One region of the Pseudalkalibacillus sp. Hm43 genome, then DNA from elsewhere that is predicted to be linked to it. Evidence: riboswitches for the same ligand, from Rfam matches in the RefSeq annotation. Region 1 holds a riboswitch; the other holds the start of a gene.

Region 1 (7,590 bases):
GTGCGGCTTGAACCATCGCACGAGTGTATGGAAGGTTCATACGCTTACCAACACCGTATTCGCCACCAGACCAGCCTGTGTTCACAAGGTACACATCAACGTCATGCTGCTCGATCTTTTCACCGAGCATCTTCGCGTAACGCTCTGCATGTAAAGGCAAGAACGGTGAACCGAAGCATGTAGAGAATGTTGCTTGTGGTGATGTAACACCACGCTCTGTACCTGCAAGCTTACTCGTGTAACCGGATAAGAAGTGGTACATCGCTTGTTCTTTCGTCAACTTACTGATTGGAGGCAATACGCCGAATGCATCAGCTGTAAGGAAGATGATCGTGTTCGGATTACCCGCAACACTTGGTGTAATGACGTTCGGAATTGCATCGATCGGGTATGCTGCACGTGTATTCTCAGTCAACGTCGTATTGTCATAATCGACGACACGTGATTCTTCATCTGATACGACGTTTTCAAGGACCGTTCCGAATTTGATTGCATTCCAGATTTGCGGTTCTTTCTCCTGAGAAAGGTTGATACACTTCGCGTAGCAACCGCCTTCGATATTGAAGATGCCGTTGTTTGCCCAGCCATGCTCATCGTCCCCGATCAAGCGGCGGTTCGGATCAGCGGAAAGGGTTGTTTTACCTGTACCACTAAGACCGAAGAATAACGCAACATCGCCTTCTTGACCGACGTTTGCAGAACAGTGCATAGACAAGATGTCTTTCTCCGGAAGGATGTAATTCATGACAGAGAAGATGGATTTTTTGATCTCACCAGCGTATTCTGTTCCACCGATGAGAACGATGCGCTTTTCAAATGAGATGATGATGAACGTTTCAGAGTTTGTTCCGTCCACAACAGGATCAGCTTGGAATCCAGGTGCTGAAATGACCTGAAACTCTGGTGTGAAGCCATTTAAATCGCTTTCATTTGGGCGGATGAAAAGTTGGCGTGCGAAAAGGTTATGCCACGCATATTCGTTGATGACTTGAAGCGGCAATTGATACGCCTTGTCAGCTCCAGCAAATCCTTCAAAAACGAACGTTTCATCTTTATTCATTAAGTATTCGATCACTTTTTTATATAAGTTATTGAACTTCTCTTCTTCGATCGGTTGGTTTACTGAACCCCAATCAATCTTGTCCTTTACTGAAGGTTCCATTACGATATATTTATCTTTAGGTGAGCGACCAGTGTATTTTCCTGTTTCAACTTGAAGAGCGCCTGTAGAAGTGAGGCTGCCTTCTTTACGTGTTAGTGCTTTTTCAACTAATAATGGAGTAGATAAGTTCTTATTCGTAGTAGATTTACCGATAAGTTCGTCAGTTAAAGAAGTAAATTGTGCCGTATTCATGTAAACCCATCCTTTTCAACATAATTATTTAACTCTGTCCTATGTTCGAGTTGATGCTGCAAAACCCACTGCGATAAGGATTAAGAGGCTTGAGTTTTGCCTGTTTCATTATACATCCTATTCGTCTGAATTAGTATAACATATTTATTTTAATAATGTATACTATTTTTCCGAATTTGTGACAGTTGAAACATTCTCCTCACATGAAATAGGCATTTTCTTAACAAATGCCCTATATATACCGCTTCCCAGCTTTTACATATTCAATTTCGTTGACATACCTATAGTACTGCGGTATGATATTGCGAGAACGGCTACTCTTATTCCGAGTAGGTGGAGGGACAGGCCCAATGAAACCCAGCAACCGACACCACAGGTGAGAAGGTGCTAACCTGAAAAATAAGAGGGTGAAAGGTTTACAACGAACCACCTTTCCTCTATTAGAAGGAAAGGTTTTTTTTTACGTAAAGAACCGATAACTTTTCTGCATGGAGATCTTCGATGTTGTTGAAAAGTTTACGAACTTAGTATAAGTGCAACTAGGGCTCAGTCATCGCCTTCTACTTGACTTCACCAAGTTTTCTTTACGTTTAACAGGGAGAATCCTTTCTTAAGAATGAATATAAGTGCAAACAAATTTGTCAGCTACATAACAGGTGTTAGGAACGTACGCTTACAAATAATTGAAAGATTGATGGCACTTTTTCGTACGGAATGAGTACCGTATCAATTATCAGCGATATTTTTTTGGGGTATCGCCGAGGAGGTTCCGTAATGTCAAAAAGCAGACGTCTATTCACATCTGAGTCCGTTACAGAAGGTCATCCGGATAAAATCTGTGACCAGATCTCAGACGCAATTCTAGACGAAATTCTATCCAGTGACCCGAATGCCCGGGTTGCGTGTGAAACATCTGTCAACACAGGACTCGTACTTGTAGCAGGTGAAATCACGACTTCTACTTATGTAGATATTCCGAAAATCGTACGTGAAACGGTAAAAGGCATTGGCTATACACGTGCAAAATACGGATTTGACTATGAGACTTGTGCAGTCTTGACTTCCATTGATGAACAGTCTGCGGACATCGCTGCTGGTGTCAACCAGGCTCTTGAAGCAAGAGAAGGTACAATGTCAGATGAAGAGATTGAGGCAATCGGTGCAGGTGACCAAGGATTGATGTTCGGTTACGCAACGAAAGAAACACCAGAATTGATGCCTTTGCCGATCTCTTTGTCACATAAATTGAGCCGTCGCCTGACAGAAGTCCGTAAGAATGAGGTTGTTCCTTACCTTCGTCCGGACGGTAAGACACAGGTAACTGTAGAATATGATGAAGACGGTCAACCTGTGCGCGTTGATACGGTTGTTATCTCGACTCAACACCACCCAGAAGTTACACTTGAGCAAATCAAGCGCGACTTGAAAGAGCATGTCATCAATCCGGTCGTACCGAGCGAGTTGATTGATGAGAATACAAAATATTTCATCAACCCGACTGGCCGCTTCGTAATCGGTGGGCCACAAGGGGATGCAGGACTGACTGGACGTAAGATCATCGTTGATACCTACGGTGGATATGCACGTCACGGCGGTGGCGCATTCTCTGGTAAGGATCCGACGAAAGTGGACCGTTCTGCAGCTTATGCGGCTCGTTATGTTGCGAAAAACATCGTCGCTGCAGATCTTGCAGATAAGTGTGAAGTTCAATTGGCGTATGCCATCGGAGTTGCACAACCTGTATCCATTTCAATCGATACATTCGAAACTGGAAAAGTTTCAGAAGAGAAGCTGGTTGAGCTAGTCCGTGAAAACTTCGACCTTCGTCCTGCTGGCATCATCAAGATGCTCGACCTTCGTCGTCCGATTTACAAGCAGACCGCTGCTTACGGGCACTTCGGACGTACAGACATCGAATTGCCATGGGAGCAAACAGATAAAGCTGAAATTTTGAAAAACAATGCATAAAAATAAAGGAATGGCTGTCACGAACACGTGGCAGCCATTTTTTTCATTCTAAAATAGAATACATTACCGTATACATTATCAGAAAATTGTTGCATTAATAGGTAGTAGTCGAATAAACTGGTAATACCAGAATGAATATTGGTATTACCAATGGAGGGTGAAAACATGAGGTCAACTGATCGAGTGGAACAACAAATTATTGAAAGGGTGATCGAAGGATCGATTCCAATCGGTACCAAGGTTCCATCTGAAAGGGAGTTAGCGGCTACATTTGAGGTGGGGAGACCCGTTATACGTGAGGTTCTTCAGAGGCTTGAAAGAGATGGGTGGCTCACGATACGACAAGGTCAACGTGCTGTTGTCAATGACTTTTGGAAACAAGGCAATTTGATGACGCTTGTACATTACATAAGACATAAAGAAGTAATTCCGAATACATTTATCGTTCACCTTCTTGAACTAAGAAGAGCAATCCTTCCTGCCTATGTTTATGATGCTGTTAAAGAAAACCCTATGAATGTCGTTTCCCTGCTTACTGAAATCAGTAGCTTAGAGGAGGCCCCGGAGGCCTATGCCGAATTTGATTGGTGGTTGCAGAGACGTTTAGCTGAAGGTTCGAGCAATCCGATTTATCTCCTCTTATTAAACAGCTTTCAAAAATTGTACATTGAGATGGCGATCGTCTATTTTGAAGATTCACGCTATCGAAGTGCATCAATGGAATACTACAAACAATTATTTGAAGCAGCTGTTGAGCGGGATGCCAAAAGAGCAAAGCATTTAGCAGAAGATATGATGGATCGAAGTATCGAAATGTGGAAGCTTCATAATTTAGTAAATAATGAATAGGAGGTTCTCATGAACAAGGTTTATCGAGATTTCTTCTTTTTCCCTGATGTGATTATATTACTGGGCCTTATTCTCGTCAGCTCTACCGCTTTATTTTTCACACAGCCTGGAACAGAACTCTTCATTTCGTTTGTTATCGGATTAGTCGCCTTTGTTGGTAGTGAATACTTGACGCACCGATTCCTTTTCCACCTGAAAACACCGAAGAATCCTTACCTCCTTAAACTATTGAAACGACTCCATTATGATCACCATTCATCTCCAGACAACCTGCATCTCTTGTTCTTGCCGATTTGGTACAGCCTGCCCAATATGCTCATTTGGTCTGCCGTTTGTTATTTAATCACGAGCAATATATGGATCACTTTAGCGTTTGCTCTCGGTCTGCAGGTGATGTTGCTCTTATATGAGTGGAAACATTACGTGGCACACAGGCCAATTAAACCGAAAACGAAACTTGGAAGGTGGATGAAGAAAATCCATATCCTTCATCACTATAAGAACGAGAACTATTGGTATGGTGTTTCAAATCCGATAGGTGATTACCTGTTCGGTACGATGAAGGAAGAAAAAACGGTTGAAACAAGCAAAACGGCCAAAGATCTAGAAAGTCGGACAATCGATATGTAAACGCGAAGAGACTTCTATGGTTAGAAGTCTCCCTTTTGTTTGAAAAATAGTATTCTCTATTTAAACTATGAAGCTGAATGGATTTTCTGTTTTCCTTGTGCTGCAATCTCCATGTAGTCATTCGTCAGGTTGCCGAAAATCGTATTCCACGACTGGGTCAGTGCATATTCCCTTGCTTTATGCGAGAACTGGTTCAATAGGTTTGGATGCATGAGAAGGAAGAGGATGCGGTCGATAAAGGATTTTGCATCGCCTGGAGTCACCAAGTACCCGTTCGTGCCATCCTTGATAATGGTCCTTACACCCCCTGAGTTCGCTCCAACCGTCGGTGTGCCGGAAGCCATGGATTCCAGCATGACATTGCCGAAGGTTTCAGTTGGCGATGGGAAGATGAACAAGTCTGATGAGCTATAAGCTTGGGACAGTTCTTCCCCTCTTAAATACCCTGTAAAACGCACGTTAGGGTACGAGTGTAACGACTGCTTCAACTCTTCTTCACTTGGACCTTCACCGACAATCATCCAGCAAACTTTATCATGCCATTCTGTTGAGAATCCTTTAATGATGTTCAACAGGGTTTCCACATCTTTTTCAGGAGCAAGTCTTCCTACATAGCTTAATAGGATACGATCCTGTGGGATGTTGTGTTTTCTTTTAAAATCGGCAGAATGTTGTTCAGGATGGTAGAGGACTGTATCCACGCCACGACCCCAGATGGAAAGACGGTCAAAACCTTTGGATGATAGATGGTCGAGCGTGTCTTGAGACGGGACGTACGTACGGTCAAAAAACGAATGGAACCAATGCATGTATTTCCATAAGAAACTCGTCGCCCATTGAAGATTGTAGTAGTAGAGATAGTGGTCAAAGTTCGTATGATAGGAAGCGACCATCGGTATGCCATACTTCCGGGCATGATTCATGCCGAACAAACCGGAAGAAAAAGGGGTAGCGACATGGATTAAGTCTGGTTCATAGGCTAATAGTTCCTGAGTAACGAAACGATTGAAAGGAAGAGCGACACGGCATTCTTTATAGAGGAGAAAACGCATGCTCGGGAGCGAATGCGAATGGGTCGCATAGACATTGTTAGAACTTGTTTTCGGTGCGATGACTTTACATTCGATTCCATTCTGCTCCCAGTAGCGGACGAGACGGTACAGCGTGTTCGCAACCCCATTGACCTGTGGATAGTAAGTATCAGAGAAAAGTGCAATTTTCATTTTTTACAACCCCCTAAACCTGAATTACAACACCAATACGGAACTCATCAGGATGCCGCTTCCAACCCCTAGAAGCATCCCGGCTAATACGTCTGAAGGATAATGTAGCCCGAGGTACATTCTTGAAATGGCAACGGAGATACCTAAAGGTACCAATAAGAGTGCCACCATCGGCGTCCATATGATCAAAGGTGTAATGACTGAGAAGATGGCGGTCGTGTGGCCGGAAGGGAAAGAATGATCCTTCAACAATTTCGAGATGGTCACTGTGTCAGGAAGGACTTGATACGGTCGTTTTCGTGGATACAATTTCTTGCTGATCTGCACAGGCATGTGGCTGATTGCAAGAGCGAGCAGGCTTTGGATTGCAGCCATCTGAAGGCTTCCAGTCGCTAATAAAATCAAGAATAGACAGCTGGTGATTGCCCCCGTGGCACCCCCTAAATGCGTGACGGTTACGAAATACTTGCTGTGAAATGAGTGCTGGCATTTATTGTTCACCCACTGAAAGACCGTACATTCCCTTTCATGAAGCCACCCAATTACCCTAGACAACGCAGCTCCCCCTTTGTTAGATGATTTACCAAAAGAATAACGTCCCAATATTAGGGAATTGTCAAACGAATGTAAAATCTTTGTGGAGTTTCATTTACAAGAAGCAAGAGAAAGGAGTAGGGGCCATCATTACCATAATGAGAAGCAGGATGATAAAATGGTGAAAGTGGGTATAAAAGAGTAGTAGAGAAGGAGGGATGAAAGATGTATAAGCAGATCCATCACGTTTCGTTAGAAGTGAAGAAACTGAAGCGGGCAAGGGCTTTTTATGAAAAAGTATTGAAATTCGAGGTTTGCCCTGATCGGCCGGACTTTGATTTTGAAGGGATTTGGTATACTTTAGGGAATACGCAGCTTCATCTGATCGTCAATCCATCCTTCTCTCCTGAGGACCAACCGACATTGAACAGCAGAAGCGCTCATTTTGCTGTAAGGGTGGAATCGATCGATGAGCTGATCAGCATGCTGGAGAAAGCGGGCTGCACGTACTTGGATAAACCAGCCAGTAAGACCGGCTGGCATCAAGTATTCGTTCAGGATCCCGATGGAAACATCATCGAGTTCAACGCTTAAGGGACTTGTAATACTGACCGCGTTCCACATATTCTGTACGAATGCGTTCCATTTCTTGAAGGTCATGCTCGTTCAGTTCCCGTACGACTTTAGCTGGACGTCCGAATGCGAGCGTGTTCGGCGGGATTTTTTTACCTGGAGGAACAAGGCTTCCCGCACCAATGAAGGCACCTTCACCAATCTCGGCACCGTCAAGAATCAATGAGCCCATCCCGATCAGAGCTTTCTTGCGAAGGGTGCAGCTATGTAGGGTGACCTGGTGCCCGACCGTAACGTCGTCTTCGATGATCAATGGTGTATTCGGACTTTGATGAAGCATGGACAGGTCCTGGATGTTGACGCGTTTGCCAATATGGGTAGGTGCGACATCCCCACGGATGACGGTATTGAACCAGACGGAGGACTTCTCTTCAATCGTGACGTCCCCTGAAATCATGA
Region 2 (7,590 bases), 1.8 Mb from region 1:
TTGAAGATCCCTTTTCGTACTTTCCACTTTCATAAGCACTCTTTGAGTGGGTGACTTCACCAGTTTCAGCGTTTTCACCCATCCAAAAGCACTCTTTGAGTGGGTGACTTCACCAGTTTCAGTGTTTTCACCCATCCAAAAGCCCTCTTTGAGTGGGTGACTTCACCAGTTTCAGCGTTTTCACCATATCAGAAAGCCTCTCTGGTTAGGTGACTTGACGGATTTGTCGTTTTCATCATGTCAGAACCTTTCGTAATAGAAAATACACCGTAATCATTCTCTTTGATAACTGACCTTTTGAATGTCAGGCTATGTCATCATTTCAACAGGAACACCTATCAAATTTTAGTGCAATTTGATAGGTGTTTTAATGTGCTTTTTAAATTTTTGTTGTGTTAGGTCACGTCTTCGTGCCTGTTTGCAAAAGGTGTTTGTTTTCGCCAACATCAATGATTAATTGAATACTTCAGCTTGCGTTTGACTGCTGGCTGTGTAACTAGACAAACCGAGATCATAAGGGTGAATCCGAGGATTGAACTGTAGAACAACGCGATGAACAGATTCGAGACGATTTCCAGACTGGTCAACGTCATGTAGAGTCCTGCTCCTCCGATCAAGGAGGCGAGTGCGCCGTACTTGTTCGCTTTCGGCCAGAAGTAACCAAGGGCAATCGGGGCTGCAATTCCACTGATGATTGCTGACGTTCCGAATTGGATCAATAGTGCTAGGGAATCTGGCCGTTGAACTGCAAGGTATAACGACAGTAACCCGATTACAATCAGTGATGATTTTGAGATTTTCACAGCCCGATCGTCGACCATTTTTACCGTAACCGATTTGTTCTTCAAAAGGAATGGACCGACCAATGGTTTGAAAATATCGTTTCCGATGCTTGAAGAGATCCCCAGATAGAGACTATCCGTCGTTGAGAGGATTGCTGAAATGATTCCCGTTAAAATGATGGCGACGATTACTGGATGAAACGCTTCTATTAAATACAACGGGATAGCTTTATCTGGCGCTTCAATGTTTGGTAAAATCACCCGAGCTGCTAGCCCCGCAAAAACGGTGAGCGTGGATAAGAGGAACAGGGAAATGCCGGCCGATAGCGTGAACGGTCGCAACTGCTTCTCATCATCCAACGTTAACACTTTGTTCAGTAGATGCGGCAATAAGACGAAGCTGAACAGTAGCCACTGAATCGATAAGATTGAAAATCCACTGTTGAACGGACCGTCGCTGGTCGAAGTCGCTGCCACTAGCTGAGGACTGATGGATGCGAGCTGGCCGTGGAGCCGGTCAAACACTCCGAGCCCACCGCCGACTGTCCACAACAAGGAAACGAAGATGATGATGGAGGTAATGCACATGATGATGCCTTGAACACCATCACTTACGAGTTGCGCAAAGGCACCGCCCCAGCCGACATAGAGGATCGTAATCGTAACCCCGAGCACGACGCCCCATATGTATGGGATTCCGACGATCGTCTCGAACAACGTTGCAAGACCGACATTTTGTCCGACGATATAATACACGTTGAATAGGATCAGAAAGGCGACAAGGATGCGGATCGTGTCACTGTCATACTTCTTTCCCAACCATTCCGGCAGCGTGACGACGCCGCCATTTTTCTGACCGTATCGCCAGAACGTCTTACTGAAAACCAGGAGGCCAATCCAGGAGATGCCGAAGCACCCGAGCGTCCACCATAGCGTCGAAACGCCATACGAATAGGCCCAGGCGGGGACCCCGAGGAACAGGTTGGCACTGGCAAACGAGGCACCGAAGCTCATTCCGACGATCCATGGATTCACTTTCCCTTTGGCGATCGTAAAGCCGACGAGGGTTCCGCTATGCGCAGACCCTTTCTTTCCGAGCCATATGACAAATGCGAAATAGGCGGCGAGCAATACAACAGTGATCCAAATGAATGAAATGGCGTATGATCCCATTACGACTCCCTCTCCTTACTTTCCTTCGGATACAGATGATTCCATAGACCAAGACCGATGACCCAGAAGACGAACAAACCGATTAGATAAAATGTGAACATTGGCCCCACTCCTTAAATATGTTGTAGAGTTTTCCCTTTGCGGTATTGTGTTCCTGTATGCGTATCCGGTAGCTTGACCTTCCCGTGCCCGAACAATTTCTCCCGGTAAGTCCCTTGTTCATATTCATGCTGAACGAGTCCACGATCCTGCAGGATCGGAACGACCAGCTCGACGAAATCCTCGAAAGTTCCAGGTGCAAGGGTATACGCGATGTTAAAGCCATCGACATCCGCTTCCCTCACCCAGCGCTCCAGTTCATCCGCCACCTGTTCCGGTGATCCAACGACAAGCGGTCCGCGACCACCAAGACCGACGTGCTTCGCCAGTTCCTCAACCGTCCATCGCCGGTTCGGATCGGCTGTCGTAAATACCTCCACGGAGGATCGCATCGCATCATTTTCGATATACTCAAGGGTCTGATCCGGACTGAACTGGGAAAAATCGATTCCTGTCCATCCCCCAAGTAGCGCCAACGCTCCGTCATAGCTGATGTAGCTTTTCTGTTCTTCGTACTTTTGCTTCGCTTCCTCTTCTGTCCGACCGACAATTGGTGTGAACACCGTAAAGACCTTGACACTATCCGCTCCACGCCCATTTTCATCAGCTTTTAAACGAATATCATCGACCGTCTTCCGCACGATTTGTGGCGTTGGACCGGCTACGAAAACACATTCGGCGTGCCTTGCTGCGAACTTTCGTCCACGTGGGGACGCGCCTGCTTGATAGAGGACGGGTGTCCCTTGAGGAGAAGGGTCACACAGGTGTATTCCCTGTACTTTGTAAAACGCTCCGTCATGATTGATGGCATGCACTTTTTCCGGATCGGCGAACACCCGCGATGTCTTATCGTGCTTCACCGCATCGTCCTCCCAGCTGCCTTCCCAGAGCTTGTAGCTTACCTCAAGGAATTCCTCCGCCAGCTCATAACGGTTATCATGACCGATTTGTCGATCAAGCCCGTAGTTCCGAGCAGCACTGTCGAGGTACGAGCAAACGATGTTCCATGCCACGCGCCCTTTCGTCAGGTGATCGAGGGTTGAAAATCGCCTCGCAAGTGTATACGGCTGTTCATAGGTAAGTGTATACGTAAGTCCGAAGCTCAAATGTTCGGTCGCCTGTGCCATCGCTGGAACGAGCAAGAGGGGATCATTGACTGGGATCTGCACGCCTTCCCGTATGGCCGTATCCTGACTTCCCTGATACACATCATAAACCCCGACCACATCCGCTAAAAACAGGCCGTCGAACTTTCCTTTTTCAAGGAGCTGTGCAAGCTCCACCCAATAATTCACATCGTTATACCGAAGCGACTGATCGTCCGGATGTGCCCAAAGCCCTGGTGATTGATGCCCCGCACACCCCATATCAAATGCGTTCAACAAGATTCGTTTCGTCATGATTACTCCTCCTTTTTCAAATAAAAAACCCTCTTCCAAAATAAGAAGAGGGCTGAAAATACGTTTCATATCGCTCTTCTTATCTTTCAAGCACATCGGCTTGCTGGAGTTGGCACAGTACTGCACGCAGTCTGTTGCCGAGGTTTCGCAGGGCCAGTCCCTCCACCTCTCTGGATAAGAAATGCAACTATTCTTTTTAAAAACATACCGTTCGTTCACCAATCACCTCTTTCAACAAAATAATAAAACCTCTTCTTAACGAATAAGAAGAGGTTGAAAATACGTAATCTCACGGCTCTTCTTATCTTTCAAGCACATTGACTTGCTGGAGTTGGCACAGTACTGCACGCAGTCTGTTGCCGAGGTTTCGCAGGGCCAGTCCCTCCACCTCTCTGGATAAGAATTCGATTCAGTTGTCATTTTTAATATGAATAATAATCTACTATCCACACGTGCACCTGTCAACAGGAATTTTGAATTTTTTTAAAATAAAAAAGGAGCACCCTACACAAATCCCATGATTTGTTTACACATAAACTATTGATATTAGTAAGTTCAAAAATAATAGGGTGCTTGTACAAGCAAACTCCACATTCCTAAATAAACTGTTAATAGGAGGTGCTTGCATGAAACGTTGCTCTATCAAAAGTTTTACTAGTGTATCTTGTCCTATTCCGCTTCCATCCAAAGAAAGCCCAGAATGTACACAGCGAAGAAATGAAATAGATACTGTTCCTTTTACAACCCCATCATTTGGACAAATATTCTTTATTAACCAACTATTTATTTTTATGGATGCCAAAACAGCTTGCCAAAATATTGATAATGAGTTTAGTTTGATTAACGAGCAAGATTTAAATGATCCTAATATTATTGTGACCCTTAAACAGATGTTTACCGTTAATAATACACTCTGCTCCATTGTTACGTGGGCACTAATAAATGGTCAACCAAAGCTTGTACAAATATTCGGGGAAAATTGTGTATGTGTTAACGGATGTCTTATCTTATGTGAAGATGTTGACTATGAAGTTTTGAAAACTCCCTCTTTGAATTGCCCTGCATTTGTTTTATGTATTAGACCACCTGCTTAAGGGCAGCTGACCATTACAATATAGAGAAAGCAAGAGTTCCCAAATGCGGAATCTCTTGCTTTCTTTGTGTGCTATTCTTTTATCCCATATCCCATACAAGTACGAGCAGTGTACCGAAGACGGTGAACAGGGCGATGATGACGCCGTAGTAGACGTTCGCGTAAATCGCGCCTTTATCTTCTGTTTCACCGGCGTGCATGAACACGACGAGCTGTAGGCCCGCTTGAAGGAACGCCGTGATCAGAAGGACCGTCATTGCGACTGCATACGACATGTCGAAGAAATAGACGCCCATCGCGACTGCCGTCAGTACCAATGAGAAGACAAATCCCATGATCTGTTTACGAGGAAAGAGTTCGCTCATATTACAACATTCCTTTCAAATAGATGAAACTGAAAATGAAGATCCAAACAACGTCCAAGAAGTGCCAGTACAGTGAGAAGATGAACGACTTGTTACCTGTTTCAGGCGTCAAGCCACGCTTCTTCACTTGCATCATGATGTAGAGACCCCAGAACAATCCGACAGTTACGTGCGCTCCGTGTGTTCCAAGTGTCGTGAGCAAGATCGACGTGAACGCACTCGTTTGGATGCCTGCTCCTTCATGTGCGTACGTAAAGAATTCGAAAATCTCTACGCCTAAGAATCCAAGCCCGAGGGCGAGCGTAATTCCGAAGAACCACAGCATCGCCTTCTGGCGACCGAGACGCATCGCATGAATTCCCAGTCCGATTGTAAAACTACTTGTCAAAAGCAAGAACGTTTCAATGAGAACCGGCGTGATCACGAAAATCTCAGCCCCACCCGGACCATTCCCTGTGCGGTTTTCTAGTGTGAAATACGTCGCGAATAGCGTCGCAAACAACATGATTTCCGCACCTAGGAACATCCAGAATCCGAAGATCTTCAATCTATTTTCTTCTGTACTATATTCTAACGGCAGCGAGTGATCGATTTTCATAATTAAGCACCTCGCATTTCTGATTCTGTGTCTTCGATTTCTTCCACAGAAATGTAATGACCGTGATCGATTTCAAATGAACGCATTGTCATGAAGACGAAGATTGCGATCGTTGCAATGATCGCCGGAATCCATAAGCTGAAGATGAGCGCGAAGCCCCATACAAAGAATACACAGCTCATGATGAACGGTATACCACTGTTGTTCGGCATGTGAATCTTCTTATACTCGCCTTTAAACAGCTCATGCCCCTTCTTCTTCGCATCCCAAAGTGCTTCGCTGGATGCGACTTCCGGTGTAACTGCAAAGTTATAGTGTGGTACTGGTGTGTGCGTCGCCCACTCAAGTGTACGCGCATTCCACGGGTCAGCACCGATATCACGTGAAGCATAACGGACACTGTGATAGATGTTGTACACAATCAGTACGAATCCGACTGCCATGATCGCAGCTCCGATAAAGGAAACCATGTTCATCGGACCAAATCCAGTAGACTCAGAATACGTGTACATACGGCGTGCTTGACCGTCCAAGCCTGTGATATACATCGGGATGAACGCGAGTATGAATCCAATCGATAGCAACCATGCCGTCCACTTTCCTATTCTTTCGTTCAGCATGAAGCCGAACATCTTCGGCCAGTAGTACGTGAGTCCAGCAAGCATCGCGAATACGACACCAGGGATGATCACGTTATGGAAGTGAGCGACCAGGAACATCGTATTGTGATACTGATAGTCCGCCGCTGACATTGCAAGCATGACCCCTGTCACTCCACCAAGTGTGAAGAGCGGGATGAATAGGATCGAATACAGCATCGGTGATGTGAACTCGATTTTACCCTTCCATAGTGTCAGCAACCAGTTGAAGATCTTGACTCCTGTCGGAACCGCAATCGCCATCGTCGTGATGGAGAAGATGCTGTTCGCGAATGCGCCTTGACCCATTGTGAAAAAGTGGTGGGCCCATACGACGAAGGATAGGAGTGAAATCAAGACCATTGATCCGACCATCGACTTGTATCCGTATAAATTACGACGTGCAAACGTCGAGATAATTTCACTGTAAAGTCCGAATGCCGGCAGAATCAGGATATACACTTCAGGATGTCCCCAAACCCAGAACAGGTTCGCCCAAAGCATCGCCATTCCGCCGTTATCGAGCGTAAAGAACTGTGTTCCGAATAGGAGGTCCATCGTTCCGAATGCGAGAGCAACCGTCAATACCGGGAATGCGAAGATGATGATGACACTTGTGATCAGGATTGACCATGTGAACATCGGCATCTTCATAAGCGTCATGCCTGGTGCTCTCATTTTCAAAATGGTCGTCAGGAAGTTGATCCCGGTCAAGAGTGTACCGATTCCGGCAATCTGGATCGCTATCATATAGTAGTGCGAACCGACCGACTCGCCATCAGCGAGCGGGAAGTACGATGTCCACCCTGCGTCCGGTGATCCACCGACCATGAATGAGATATTGAACAGCATCGCACCCATGAAGAACAGCCAGAAGCTGAGTGCATTCAATCGTGGGAACGCAACGTCACGCGCCCCGATTTGAAGCGGTACGACAAAGTTCATGAAGAATATGATAAAAGGCATCGCCATGAACAGGATCATGACAACCCCGTGCGTTGTAAAAATTTCGTTATAGTGCTGCGCATCCAGAATCTCGTTCTCAGGTACAGCGAGCTGGGCACGCATCATGATCGCGTCGACGCCACCTCGGAACAGCATCAAGAGTGCCGAGATGAGATACATGATCCCGATTCGCTTATGGTCAACAGTCGTCAACCATTCGCGCCAAAGGTATCCCCACTTTTTGAAGTAAGTAAGCCCTGCGAGGACGGCAACCAACGTAAGTGCGGCTGCGACCATGGAAGCGTAAATCGCGAAACTCGGATGTGGTATGGCAAATCGTTCAAAGAATTCCATACGATTTGACTCCTTTCAAGATATCTATAATCGGTAAAACCCGTTCATTTACTCGTGGTGTTTATGATCGTTGCTTTCGCTTCCCTTTTTAGAGGAAGCGTGATGGTCATGGCCATCTTTCTTTTCGTCTTCCTTGTGCATAT

What was found. A riboswitch is a leader RNA that binds a small molecule or an ion and turns the genes downstream of it on or off. The one in region 1 is predicted to bind S-adenosylmethionine.
Region 2: another riboswitch for S-adenosylmethionine. It lies ahead of ACXQIQ_RS07600 (LLM class flavin-dependent oxidoreductase); the one in region 1 lies ahead of metK (methionine adenosyltransferase).

What each region holds. Positions count from the first base shown of each region.
Region 1 covers NZ_CM135129.1:3,320,076-3,327,665, forward strand. Annotated here, with positions in the region: gene pckA (phosphoenolpyruvate carboxykinase (ATP)) at 1-1,354, opposite strand, end outside; SAM riboswitch class I at 1,672-1,760, shown strand; gene metK (methionine adenosyltransferase) at 2,129-3,322, shown strand; gene ACXQIQ_RS17260 (GntR family transcriptional regulator) at 3,488-4,171, shown strand; gene ACXQIQ_RS17265 (sterol desaturase family protein) at 4,181-4,801, shown strand; gene ACXQIQ_RS17270 (glycosyltransferase family 4 protein) at 4,867-6,024, opposite strand; gene ACXQIQ_RS17275 (phosphatase PAP2 family protein) at 6,049-6,579, opposite strand; gene ACXQIQ_RS17280 (VOC family protein) at 6,784-7,152, shown strand; gene ACXQIQ_RS17285 (gamma carbonic anhydrase) at 7,142-7,590, opposite strand, start outside.
Region 2 covers NZ_CM135129.1:1,414,670-1,422,259, forward strand. Annotated here, with positions in the region: gene ACXQIQ_RS07590 (hypothetical protein) at 1-135, opposite strand, end outside; gene ACXQIQ_RS07595 (sodium:solute symporter family transporter) at 447-1,955, opposite strand; gene ACXQIQ_RS07600 (LLM class flavin-dependent oxidoreductase) at 2,069-3,454, opposite strand; SAM riboswitch class I at 3,531-3,635, opposite strand; SAM riboswitch class I at 3,753-3,857, opposite strand; gene ACXQIQ_RS07605 (hypothetical protein) at 4,081-4,548, shown strand; gene qoxD (cytochrome aa3 quinol oxidase subunit IV) at 4,628-4,912, opposite strand; gene qoxC (cytochrome aa3 quinol oxidase subunit III) at 4,914-5,510, opposite strand; gene qoxB (cytochrome aa3 quinol oxidase subunit I) at 5,513-7,447, opposite strand; gene qoxA (cytochrome aa3 quinol oxidase subunit II) at 7,496-7,590, opposite strand, start outside.